Regions from separate parts of the Streptomyces sp. NPDC088915 genome, predicted to be linked through region 1. Evidence: riboswitches for the same ligand, from Rfam matches in the RefSeq annotation. Region 1 holds a riboswitch; each other region holds the start of a gene.
What was found. Region 1 has a riboswitch for cobalamin ahead of ACIP5O_RS29235 (ribonucleoside-diphosphate reductase subunit alpha). Riboswitches for the same ligand answer to the same signal wherever they lie in the genome.
Positions count from the first base shown of each region.

Region 2: another riboswitch for cobalamin. It lies ahead of ACIP5O_RS27400 (CbtB-domain containing protein); the one in region 1 lies ahead of ACIP5O_RS29235 (ribonucleoside-diphosphate reductase subunit alpha).
Region 3: another riboswitch for cobalamin. It lies ahead of ACIP5O_RS30625 (ABC transporter substrate-binding protein); the one in region 1 lies ahead of ACIP5O_RS29235 (ribonucleoside-diphosphate reductase subunit alpha).

Region 1 is NZ_JBIVIR010000018.1:67,163-71,367, forward strand. Features, by position in the region: gene mctP (monocarboxylate uptake permease MctP) at 1-769, shown strand, start outside; gene ACIP5O_RS29230 (GNAT family N-acetyltransferase) at 852-1,361, shown strand; cobalamin riboswitch at 1,411-1,551, shown strand; gene ACIP5O_RS29235 (ribonucleoside-diphosphate reductase subunit alpha) at 1,680-4,055, shown strand; gene ACIP5O_RS29240 (ribonucleotide-diphosphate reductase subunit beta) at 4,055-4,205, shown strand, end outside.
Region 2 is NZ_JBIVIR010000016.1:163,465-167,669, forward strand. Features, by position in the region: gene ACIP5O_RS27390 (FecCD family ABC transporter permease) at 1-1,085, shown strand, start outside; gene ACIP5O_RS27395 (histidine phosphatase family protein) at 1,144-1,713, opposite strand; cobalamin riboswitch at 1,837-2,000, shown strand; gene ACIP5O_RS27400 (CbtB-domain containing protein) at 2,040-2,267, shown strand; gene ACIP5O_RS27405 (CbtA family protein) at 2,282-3,097, shown strand; gene ACIP5O_RS27410 (LacI family DNA-binding transcriptional regulator) at 3,425-4,205, shown strand, end outside.
Region 3 is NZ_JBIVIR010000019.1:148,796-153,000, forward strand. Features, by position in the region: gene ACIP5O_RS30615 (ABC transporter ATP-binding protein) at 1-777, opposite strand, end outside; gene ACIP5O_RS30620 (FecCD family ABC transporter permease) at 774-1,832, opposite strand; gene ACIP5O_RS30625 (ABC transporter substrate-binding protein) at 1,829-2,920, opposite strand; cobalamin riboswitch at 2,977-3,102, opposite strand; gene ACIP5O_RS30630 (cold shock domain-containing protein) at 3,199-3,405, opposite strand; gene ACIP5O_RS30635 (TetR family transcriptional regulator) at 3,666-4,205, opposite strand, start outside.

The DNA of each region.
Region 1 (4,205 bases):
GGTCATCCGCCGCAACACCACGATCCTGCCGCTGTACTCGCTGATGCTGGGCCTGCTCGCGCTGCTGGGCTTCATGGCGATCGCCGCCGGGATCCAGGTGAAGAACGGCCAGCTCGCCATCCCGCAGCTCTTCGAGACCATGTTCCCCGACTGGTTCGCGGGCGTCGCGTTCGCCGCGATCGGCATCGGCGCGCTCGTCCCGGCCGCGATCATGTCCATCGCCGCGGCCAACCTCTTCACGAGGAACATCTACAAGGACTTCATCAAGAAGGACGCCACCCCGGCGCAGGAGACCAAGGTCTCCAAGATCGTCTCGCTCCTGGTCAAGGTCGGCGCGCTCGCCTTCGTCCTCACCATGGACAAGACGGTCGCGATCAACTTCCAGCTCCTCGGCGGCATCTGGATCCTGCAGACCTTCCCGGCCCTGGTCGGCGGCCTGTTCACCCGCTGGTTCCACCGCTGGGCGCTGCTCGCGGGCTGGGCCGTCGGCATGGTCTACGGCACGGTCGCCGCCTACGGCGTCGCCAGCCCGACCCAGAAGCACTTCGGCGGCTCCTCCGCCGAGATCCCGGGCATCGGCGAGATCGGCTACATCGGCCTCACCGCCTTCGTCCTCAACGTCGTGGTCACCGTGGTCCTCACCTTCGTCCTCAAGGCCGTCAAGGCCCCCGAGGGCGTCGACGAGACCTCCCCGTCGGACTACACGGCCGACGCCGGCGACCCCGGCGTGCAGGTCGAGATGGAGAAGGTCACCGCGCCGACCCACTGACGCCGGCCGTACGCAAAGGGCCCGGGACCTCCACCAGGAGGCCCCGGGTCCCGTCACGTACCGGGCAGGCACACTTCCCCCCATGGACTTCACGATCAGGGCGGTACGGCCCGAGGAGTACGAGGTGCTCGGCGAGCTGACCGGACGCGCCTATCTGGACGACGGACTGCTGACGTACGGGACGGAGGACTCCTACCTGGAGGTGCTGCGGGACACGGCGCGCCGGGCCCGCGAGAGCGAGGTCCTCGTCGCGGAGGACACCCGGGACGCGGCGGGCCGGATCGTCGGCGGCGTGACCTTCGCCCGGGGCGGCACCCCGTGGGCCGACATCGCCGTGCCCGGCGAGGCCGAGTTCCGGATGCTCGCGGTCGCCCGGGAGGCCCGCGGCCGGGGCATCGGGGAGGCGCTCGTACGGACCTGTGTCGACCGGGCGCGGGCCCTGCCGGGGTGCGCCCGGATCGTGCTCTCGACGGGCGCCGAGATGGTCGCGGCGCACCGGATCTACGAGCGGATGGGCTTCGTCCGCACCCCGCACCGGGACTGGGAGCCGATCCCCGATCACTCTCTGCGCACCTACTCCCTGGACTTCTGAGCCCACGTCCCGTCCAGGGGACGACACAACATGTGGGGGGTGCCACGAGCGGCGCCCCCCACATGTATGCTCGTCCTCGCTGTCGACGCAGGGGAATCCGGCGCGAATCCGGAACTGTCCCGCAACGGTGTACTTCGTGCGGTTTCGTCCGGGGTGAGTCCGAACACCTGCCGACAGTGCGCCCGGTCCTTCCGTTCCGGGTGCCCAGACGTCCGGGCCTCGCGGAGTGGGCCGGTGGACGCGGCGCGTCATGCCTGGACGCCCGCCCGTCCGCCCTCCCCCGCCGAGGCCCCGAGCCGAGCGAGGGAGAGCCCCCACGTGACCATCGCGCCCGCCGATCCGGCTTCGGCCGAGGCTTCCGCGGTCGAGAGCGACGGCCCCGGGACCGTACTGCTGCGGACCCTGACCGACCTCACCGCCGATCTCCCCGACACCGACCCCGGCAAGGTCGCCGCCGCCGCGCTCCGCGGCCGCAGCTCCGCCGCGGACGAGGCGGAGCTGCGCGAGCTGGCCACCGAGGCGGCCGCCGGCCTGATCGCCGAGGACCCCGCGTACTCCCGGCTCGCCGCCCGGCTCCTCACCATCACCATCGCGGACGAGGCCGCCTCCCAGGGCTCGGTGAACTTCTCCTCCTCGGTGGCCGTCGGCCACCGCGAGGGCCTGATCGCCGACCGCACCGCCGAGTTCGTCGCGCTGCACGCCGACCGCCTCGACGCCACGATCGACCGCGCCGGCGACGACCGCTTCGGCTACTTCGGCCTGCGCACCCTCTACTCGCGCTACCTGCTGCGCCACCCGATCACCCGCAAGGTGATCGAGACCCCGCAGCACTTCATGCTGCGCGTCGCCTGCGGCCTGGCCGAGGACGAGAGCGTCCGCGCGCTCGACGAAGTGGCCGCGCTGTACGGCCTGATGAGCCGCCTGGACTACCTGCCGTCCTCCCCCACGCTCTTCAACTCCGGCACCCGCCACCCGCAGATGTCCTCCTGCTACCTCCTGGACTCCCCCCAGGACGAGCTGGACTCCATCTACGACCGCTACCACCAGGTCGCGCGCCTCTCCAAGCACGCGGGCGGCATCGGCCTCTCGTACTCCCGCATCCGCGCCCGCGGTTCGCTGATCCGGGGCACCAACGGGCACTCCAACGGCATCGTGCCGTTCCTCAAGACCCTCGACGCCTCCGTCGCCGCCGTGAACCAGGGCGGCCGCCGCAAGGGCGCCGCCGCGGTCTACCTGGAGACCTGGCACGCGGACATCGAGGAGTTCCTGGAGCTCCGCGACAACACCGGCGAGGACCAGCGCCGCACGCACAACCTGAACCTGGCGCACTGGATCCCGGACGAGTTCATGCGCCGCGTGAACGCCGACGCCGAGTGGTCGCTGTTCTCCCCCTCGGACGTGCCCGAGCTCGTCGACCTGTGGGGCGAGGAGTTCGACGCCGCCTACCGCAAGGCCGAGGCGGCCGGCCTGGCCCGCAAGACGATGCCAGCCCGCGACCTGTACGGCCGGATGATGCGGACCCTGGCCCAGACCGGCAACGGCTGGATGACCTTCAAGGACGCCTCGAACCGGACGGCCAACCAGACCGCCGAGCCCGGCCACACCGTCCACTCCTCCAACCTCTGCACGGAGATCCTGGAGGTCACCGACGACGGCGAGACCGCGGTCTGCAACCTGGGCTCGGTCAACCTCGGCGCGTTCGTGGTCGGTTCGGACATCGACTGGGAGCGCCTGGACGCGACCGTCCGCACGGCCGTCACCTTCCTCGACCGGGTCGTCGACATCAACTTCTACCCGACCGAGCAGGCGGGCCGCTCCAACTCCCGCTGGCGTCCGGTCGGCCTGGGCGCCATGGGCCTCCAGGACGTCTTCTTCCAGCTGAAGCTGCCCTTCGACTCCCCCGAGGCGCGGGCGCTCTCCACCCGCATCGCCGAGCGGATCATGCTCGCCGCGTACGAGGCCTCCGCCGACCTCGCCGAGCGCAGCGGTCCGCTGCCGGCCTGGGAGAAGACCCGCGCGGCCCGGGGCGTGCTGCACCCCGACCACTACGACGTCGAGCTGAACTGGCCGGAGCGCTGGACCGCCCTGCGCGAGCGGATCGCCGCCGTCGGCATGCGCAACAGCCTCCTCCTCGCCATCGCGCCGACCGCGACGATCGCCTCGATCGCCGGCGTGTACGAGTGCATCGAGCCGCAGGTCTCCAACCTGTTCAAGCGCGAGACGCTGTCGGGCGAGTTCCTCCAGGTCAACTCGTACCTCGTCGACGAGCTGAAGAAGCTCGGCGTGTGGGACGCGCAGACCCGTGAGGCGCTGCGCGACGCCAACGGCTCGGTGCAGGGCTTCACCTGGGTCCCGGCCGAGGTGCGCGAGCTGTACCGCACGGCCTGGGAGATCCCGCAGCGCGGCCTGATCGACATGGCCGCCGCCCGCACCCCGTTCCTGGACCAGTCGCAGTCGCTGAACCTGTTCCTGGAGACGCCGACCATCGGCAAGCTGTCGTCGATGTACGCGTACGCCTGGAAGCAGGGCCTCAAGACGACGTACTACCTGCGCTCCCGCCCGGCCACCCGGATCGCCCGCGCCGCCCAGGCGTCGACGGCCGCCGCCGCGCCCATCCCCGTCCAGCAGGTCGCCGACCCCGACGCGGTCGCCTGCTCCCTGGAAAACCCCGAGTCCTGCGAGGCCTGCCAGTAATGTCCACCGAACAGAAGAACCTGCTCGACCCGGGCTTCGAACTCACCCTCCGCCCCATGCGCTACCCGGACTTCTACGAGCGCTACCGGGACGCCATCAAGAACACCTGGACCGTCGAGGAGGTCGACCTCCACTCGGACGTCGCCGACC
Region 2 (4,205 bases), on a different contig from region 1:
CCGGGGCGCCGGCCGAGGACCGGGCCGGGAGTCCGGCCGCGGTGCCGTCGCGTCCGCCGGGGCGCGTCCTCGTACGGGTCGGCCCCCGGGTCGCGATCCCCGTGCGCCGCTCCTCGCTGGTCGCCGCCGCGCTGTCGGTGCTGCTGCTCCTGGGGGCGGCCGTGGCGACGCTCTCGATGGGCAGGCTGGGCATCGACCTCGCCGACCTGCCGTCGGCGCTCATGGGCGAGGCGACGGGCAAGAACGCCTTCGTCCTGAACCGGCTGCGCGGCCCCCGGCTCGTGGTGGCCGTCGCCACCGGCGCGGCCTTCGGCCTGTCCGGGGCCCTCTTCCAGTCGGTCACCCGCAATCCGCTGGGCAGCCCCGACGTGATCGGGCTCAGCGCCGGCTCCGGGGCGGGCGCGGCCGCCGCCGCGCTCTTCTTCCCCGACACCGTCCCGGTGTCCGTCGGCGCCCTGGTCGGCGCGGTCGCCGCCATGGGACTCGTGTACGTCTCCACCGGGACCGGGTTCCGCAACCCGGGGCGCCTGGTCGTGGCGGGCATCGGCGTGGCCGCGATGTCGACGGCCCTGACCCAGTACGTGGTCTACGCCGTCGAGCGCGACAAGGCGAGCGCCCTGACCGCGTACATCAACGGCAGCCTCTCCGCCCGCTCCTGGGACGACGCGACGGTCATCTGGGTGGTGCTGCTCGTCTGCCTGCCGCTCGCGGCGCTCCTCGCGCGGCCGCTGACCGTCGGCGAGATGGGCGACGACCTCTCCACCGGTCTGGGCGCCCGCCCGGACCGGACCGCGGCGGCGGCGGTCACCCTGTCGATCGTGCTGTCCGCGGGCGCGGTCGGCGTGGCCGGTCCGATCGCCTTCGTCTCCCTGACGGCGCCGCAGATCGCCAAGCGGGTCACCCGCAGCGGCGGGCCCCAGCTCGTCATGTCGACCGTGCTGGGCGCGCTGCTCCTGGTCCTCGCGGACCTCGCGGCCCAGCAGCTCCCGCTCTTCGACGACCTGCCGGTCGGGCTCTACACGATGGCCGTCGGAGGGGCGTACCTGGGCTATCTGCTCCTGAAGGAGTGGAAGCGCCCCCTCTAGAGGCGCGCGTACGGAGAGAGGGAGGGGGCCACCGGGTGGCCCCCTCCCTCTCTCCGCGTCAGCAGGTGAGCGGCTCGCCGGCGCGCAGGTTCCAGCGTCCGCCGCGTCCGCTGAGGTGAACGGCCGTCAGGGGGCGGACGTCCAGGCGCCGGGCGGTCGCGTCCGGCACCCCGAGGGCGTGGACGGTCGCGGCGCGCACGACGTCGGGTTCGACGACGGCCGTGACGCGTCCCGATCCCTCCCGGAGCGCGTCGAGCCAGGCCCCGACCCGGACGCGCAGGTCGCGGAGGGACTCACCGCCGTGCGGCGCGGCCTCCGGGTCGGAGAGCCAGGCGGCGAGCGCGGCCTCCTCGGTGGCGGCGACGTCGTCCAGGGTCCTCCCCCGCCACCGGCCCATGGCGCAGCCGGCGAGACCGGCCGCCGGTTCGGCCCGCAGGCCGAGGGCCCGGGCGGTGCCGAGGCAGCGCGCGGACGGCGAGGCGTACGCGCGCGTGGCGGGGTCCACGGCGGCCGCGAGGGCCTCGGCGCGGGCGAGTCCCGCCGGGTCGAGGGGGCTGTCGTCGTCGAACCGGACCTCGCGCAGCGCGTCGTTCGTGGCGGGCGGGACGAGCGTCAGCCGGACTGTCATCGGGATCCTTCGCGGTCGGCGCCGGTACGGGGCGGCGGGGCGGTCCCCCGTACCGTACGGGCCGCGGGGAGGCGGGGGCTCCGCGCGGGGGCGCACGGAGGTGATACAGGCCTCACGCCCTTAACAATGTCCACGTCACGCGGTACCGTCAGGCGACATTTGAACAGCGTGACGACGGCGATACGGAAGTCCGGTGGGAACCCGGCACGGTCGCGCCACTGTATGCCGAGGCCTTCCCCTGGCAGGGGAGGCCGCGGTGAGTCAGACCCGTGGACCGTCGTCCTGCACCACCGTTTGGGACGCGCGTTCCCGCAGGAGGTTTCATCATGGCCGAGGCTGCCGTCTCCGCTGCCGTTTCCACCCCTTCCGTCGCCGTACCGGCTCCGCTGCCCGTACGGGCCGTGCTGCCCTGGGCCTTCTTCGTCGGCCTTCTCGCGCTGATCGCGCTGTACTTCGTGGGCGCGGAGCAGGGTGCCACCTCCCTCTTCGCGGGCTCGGACGTGCACGAGTGGGTGCACGACGGGCGCCACCTGCTCGGCTTCCCGTGCCACTGAGGGGCGACGAGCACATGCACGCCTCGACTGTGAGAACCCTGCTGGTCCGCGGCATGCTCGCGGGCCTGATCGCCGGTCTGTTCGCCTTCGCCGTGGCCTACGTGGGCGGTGAGCCCTCCGTGAACGGCTCCATCGCCGTGGAGGAGGCCCAGGCCGCCCAGGAGGCGGCTCACGCCGGACACGGCGACCACGGCGGCGCCGGAGCGGCCGAGGAGGAAGAGGAGGAGGTGGTCAGCCGTCCCGTGCAGTCCACCTTCGGCCTGGCCACCGGCGTCCTGGTCTACGGGGTGGCGCTGGGCGGCATCGCCGCGCTCGCCTTCTCGTTCGCGCTCGGCCGCGTCGGCCGGTTCAGTCCGCGGGCCACCGCGGCGCTGACCGCGGCCGCGGCCTTCACCACCGTCTACCTGGTGCCGTTCCTGAAGTACCCGGCGACCCCGCCGGCCGTCGGCAACCCCGACACCATCGGGAAGCGCACCACCCTGTTCTTCCTGATGATCCTGCTCAGCGTGCTGCTCGGCGTCGCCGCGGTGATCGCCGGGCGCCGGCTGGCGCCGCGCCTGGGCAACTGGAACGCGAGCCTGGCGGCCGGCTTCGGCTTCGTCGTCGTGACGGGCGTCGCCTTCGCGGTCCTTCCGGCGAACGACGACGCGGTCAAGGCGGGCTTCCCCGCCAAGCTGCTGTGGGAGTTCCGCCTGGCCTCGCTGGGCGTCCAGGTCGTGCTGTGGGCGGTGTTCGCCGTGGTCTTCGGCTACCTCGCCCAGAAGGCGCTGGCCGCCCGGACGGCCGACGGGGAGACTCCGGCCCGGGTCGAGGCCCCGGCCGCGGGCTGACCCGCCGACGCGTACGACACCGCCCCGCGTGCCAGGAGCACGCGGGGCGGTGTCGTGTCGCGTGCGGGTGCCGCTCGTGCCGGGGTCCCTGATCGGCCGGGACGCGGACGGCCGCGCGGTCGATGCCGTAGTGCCCGACGAAGGCCCCGGGGAGGAACCGACGGGGTTTCCGGGACGTCGTGTCCGCGGGAGCACGTTCCTCTTGGGAGCGCTCTCAGAAGGTGGGGGCTACAGATATCCTGGGCCGGACGAGAACGCACACCGTACCCGTGCGCACCCCGTACGACCGGTACGCCGCCCAGCCGACGCAGTCGAGGAGCGCCCGCCTTGCCCGAGCAGACCACGGAGCCCCGCCCCACGCTGGAGGCGGTCGCCGCGCGCGCCGGCGTGTCCCGCGCCACGGCCTCCCGGGTCGTCAACGGGGGCGCGGGCGTGCGCGCCCCCCTGGTCGAGAAGGTGCGCAGGGCCGTCGAGGAGCTCGGTTACGTCCCCAACCACGCGGCCCGCACCCTGGTCACCCGGCGCAACGGCGCCGTGGCCGTGATCATCGCGGAGCCCGAGTTCCGGATCTTCTCCGACCCGTTCTTCGAGCAGCAGGTGCGCGGCATCAGCCGGGAACTGACGGCGCACGACTCCCAGTTGGTGCTGCTGTGGGTGGAGGGACCGGGGGACCACGAGCGGATCGCCCGCTATCTCGGCGGGGGCCACGTCGACGGCGCGCTCGCGTTCTCGCTGCACAGCGACGACGCCCTGCCGGCCGTGATCGGGGGGGCCAGGATCCCGGTGGTCGTCGGCGGGCGGCCCGCCCCCGGCACCGACCCCGCCGTGCCCTTCGTCGACTGCGACAACCGGGGCGGCGCCCGGGAGGCGGTGCGGCACCTGGTGGGCCTCGGGCGCCGGACCATCGCCCACATCTCCGGGCCCGCCGACCAGACGTCGGCGATCGACCGGCTGCACGGCTACCGGGACGTCCTGCTCGACGCCGACCCGGAGCTGCTGTGCGCGGGCGACTTCACCGAGGAGAGCGGCGCGCGGGCCATGGCGGAGCTGCTCGACCGGCGGCCGGACGTGGACGGGGTGTTCGTCGCCAACGACCTGATGGCGTCGG
Region 3 (4,205 bases), on a different contig from region 1:
GTCCGGCCGGGTCACGACGCTCCGGACCCGGTAGACGTCCGCGATCAGCTCCTCGGTGAGCACCTCCTCCGGCGTGCCGCCGGCCACCACGCGGCCGCCGGAGAGGACCACGAGCCGCTCGCAGTACATCGCCGCGAGGTTCAGGTCGTGCAGGGCGACGACGGCCGTGAGGCGCAGCCCCGAGACGAGCTCCAGGAGGTCCAGCTGGTGCTGGACGTCGAGGTGGTTGGTGGGCTCGTCGAGGAGGAGTTCGCGCGGCTCCTGGGCGAGGGCGCGGGCGATCTGGACGCGCTGGCGCTCGCCGCCGGAGAGGGTCCGCCAGGGCTGGCGGGCCCGGTCGGCGAGCCCGGTGCGGGCGAGGGCGGAGCGGACGGCGGCCTCGTCGGCCGCCGAGGACGGGGTCCAGGCCCTGCGGTGCGGGACGCGGCCGAGCCGTACGACGTCGACGACGGTCAGGTCGCTCTGGGTGTCGGACTGCTGCTCGACCACGGCGAGGCGCCGGGCGACGGTCCTGCGGCCGAGTCCGGCCAGCGGGTCGCCGTCGAGGGTGACGACCCCGGAGTCGGGGGCGAGGACGCCGGCGAGCAGGCGCAGGAGCGTGGACTTGCCGGAGCCGTTGGGGCCGAGGAGGCCGGTGACGGTGCCGGGGACCGGGGCGATGCTGACGCCGTCGAGGACGAGGACGCCGCCGGCGGTGCGCGAGACGCGGTCGGCGCGCAGGCCCGCGTCCCTGTGGGCGGGGGTCATCGCGTGCTCCTCGTGCTTCGTGTGCTTCATGCGCTTCGCGTGCTTCGTGTGCGGTAGAGGACCAGGACGAAGGCCGGGACGCCGATCAGCGAGGTCACCACGCCCACCGGTACCTCCTGGGGGTCGAGGACGGTACGGGCGAGGGTGTCGGCCCAGACCAGGAAGACCGCTCCGGCCAGGGCGGTGACCGGCAGGAGCCGGGCGTGCCCGGGGCCCGCGAGCGCGCGGGCGGCGTGCGGCAGGACGAGTCCGACGAAGCCGACGGCCCCGGCGGCGGAGACCAGGGCGGCCGTCAGGAGCGCGGTGACGCACAGGAGGACGAGCCGGGTCCGGGCGACGGCGACGCCGAGCGAGGCTGCGGCCTCCTCCCCGAAGGCGAACGCGTCCAGGGTCCGCGCGTGTCCGACGCAGATCACCAGGGCCGCCGCGAGGACCCCGAGGCACACCCACACGTCGTTCCAGCCGGCCCCGGCGAGGGAGCCGAGCAGCCAGAAGAGGACGCCCCGGGTGGTCTCCGCGTCGGCGGCCGTCATCACGACGAAGGAGGTGAGGGCCGAGAAGAGCTGCATGGCGGCGACCCCGGAGAGGACCACACGGTCCGTCGAGCCGCCGAGGGTGTGGCTGAGCAGCAGCACGAGCGCGAAGGAGCAGACCGCCCCGAGGAACGCGCCGCCGGTGACGGAGAGGACTCCCCCGCCGATCCCGAGGACGACGACCGCGACCGCGCCGGTCGAGGCGCCGGAGGAGACGCCGAGGACGAAGGGGTCGGCGAGCGGGTTGCGCAGCAGCGACTGCATCACCGCGCCGCACAGGGCGAGTCCGGCGCCGCAGACGGCGGCGAGGAGGGTGCGGGGAAGCCGCAGGTCCCACACGATCCCGTCGCGGATCGGGGAGAGCGCCGGGGCGCCCCCGCCGAGGTGGGCGGCGACCGTCGACCACACGTCGGCGACGCCGATGCGGGCCGGGCCGATGGTGATGGCCACGGCGATCGACGCGGCCAGGAGCGCGAGTCCGCCCGCCGTCCACAGCAGGGCCGCGGCTCCCTTCCGTATCGAAGCGGCAGCCGGAGAGGTGGTGGCCGTCACTTCGCGGGACCGTACGAGCGGAGCGCGGCCGCCACCTTCTCGACGGCCTCGACGGTGCGGATCGTGGGGTTGAGCGCCTGGCCGCTGAGGAGCACGTACCGCTTGTTCTTGACCGCGGTCATGCTGCGGGTGACCGGGTCGGACTCCAGGAACCCGATCTTCTTGGCGGCGCTCTCGGCCGACTGCGAGCGGCGGGTGAGGTCGCCGATGACGAGGACGTCGGGGTCGCGGTCGGCGACGGTCTCCCAGTTGATCTGGGGCCACTCCTCCTTGGTGTCGTCGAAGACGTTCTTCGCGCCCAGCTCGCGGGAGACGATGCCGGGGGCGCCGCAGCAGCCCGCCATGTAGGGCGCCTCGGAGTTGGCGAACCAGTAGAGGACCGTGGCGTTTTCGAAGTCTCCACCCGAAGTCGCCTTCGTCACCCGGCCCTTGAGCTCGGCAACGAGCTCCTCGCCGCGCTCCCGGACCCCGAAGATCCGGGCCAGGTCGCGGATCTCGCCGTAGACCGTCTCCATGGTGAGCGGCCGGACGCGGACCCCGTCGCCGTCCCCGCTGTTGTCCTTGCCGACGCAATCGGTGGGCGAGAGGTACGTGGGGACGCCGAGCTGCTCGAACCGCTCGCGGGGCGCCACCCCTCCCTTGCCGAGGGTGTACGCGAAGGAGGCGGCGGCGAAGTCGGGTTCGGCGTCGAGGACCTTCTCGACGGAGGGGTAGCGGTCGGCGAGGCGCGGGACCTTCGCGTTCTCCTCCTCCAGGCCCTTGAGCACGGGGTCCGTCCAGGTGCCGGTGCCCACCATGCGGTCGGCGAGCCCGAGGGAGAGCATGATCTCCGCCGCGCCCTGGTCGAGGGCGACGGCCCGCTCGGGCGCGCGCTCGACGCGGACGGGCCGTCCGCAGTTGTCGTCGAGGGTGACCGGGTATCCGGCCTTCGCGTCTCCGGCGGCGCCGCGCGCGGGCCGGTCGGGGGCGGGTGCGGTTCCCGCGCCGCAACCGGTCGCGGTCAGGAGCAGGGCTCCGGTGAGGAACGGCACGGCGGAGCGGACGGGGTGTGCGAGCGGCACGGGACTTCCTCTGCGGCCACGGCTCATACGCGGAGCCTGTCGTACGGTGCTCCCCGGACGGGCGGGCCGCCGGGGCCGCCAGCAGGTCTTCGGACTCGGGGTCGGCCGGACGGGGCGCCTTCCCGGGCCGTCGTCGCCGCCCAGTGGCCGATGCTCCGCCCGTCGCCCTCACCGCTGCGCGTCAGTTCCGGTCTCGCACCGGATTCCCCGACCCGTGCACACACCCGTTCGGGCGCGTACAAAGGTGCGACTGGCCTCGGCACAGTACCACCGGCCCGGGGGCGCGCCCCGGGGCGCGGGGGGCGTCAGACGCGCAGTTCCCTGGCCTCGAAGCGGCCGTCCCCGAGGACCAGGACGAAGGAGACCTGCTGCCCCTCCGAGACGGTCCTGCTCTCGTCCTCGATGTCCTCCGCGCTGAACCAGACCTGCTCCTCGGAGCCGACGGGGACGACGAACCCGTATCCCCCGAGACGGTTGAAGGACTGCACGAAACCCTTGCTCCTGCCTTCCACGGCGGCCTCCTCCTCGGCGTCGGCGACGCGGGCGGGGGTCGTCCCGGCCGGGTGCGGCCGGGTCCGCGTCTCAGGGGAGGTGTACCCCGTCCGCCCGCGCTCCGCCCGTCGGGCGGTGGGCCGTGCGCGAGCACTCCGGAGGATCTCGTAGAATATTCAACAGAGGTCCGGTGCCGAAGATCCCCCGTGTTCGGCACCGGGCCTCGTCGCACGTGCGGACCGGGGCGGGGTACGGCCTCCGGGCCCGGACGGGGTACGCCTCAGGTGCCGCCCGGGTACGCGATCCTCGCCGTGATCCTGGCGATGCGCGCCGCCGTCTCCGCCGGGGAGGCCACCGGCTGGACGATGTGGCTGACGGTGAGCCGCACGACCGTCTCGACGGCGAGGCCGCGCGACTCCTCGTCCACGTCGGGCCAGGCCTCGATCGCGTACGCGTCGAGCATCGCCATCGCCGTGCCGAAGACCGGCTCCGTGCGGGTGGTGAGGTAGGCGAGGAGGTCGTCCTCGCCGCCCCGGGCCGCGACCAGGACGCTCTTGATGAGGGGGTTGTCCACGGTCTGCTGGAGCGTGTAGCCGACGCCGGCCGCCGCCGCATCCTCCAACGCGCCCCGGTGGGCGTCGAGTTCGCGCTCGATGCCGATCAGGAAGCCCTCCAGCTCGCGCTGGACCAGGGCGTTGCCGATGGCCTCCTTCGAGCCGAACTCGTTGTAGAGGGTCTGGCGGCTGATGCCCGCGGCGCGCGCGATGGAGGTCATGCGCAGCCCGCTCCAGCCCTCGGCGGCGACGAGGCGGTAGGCGGC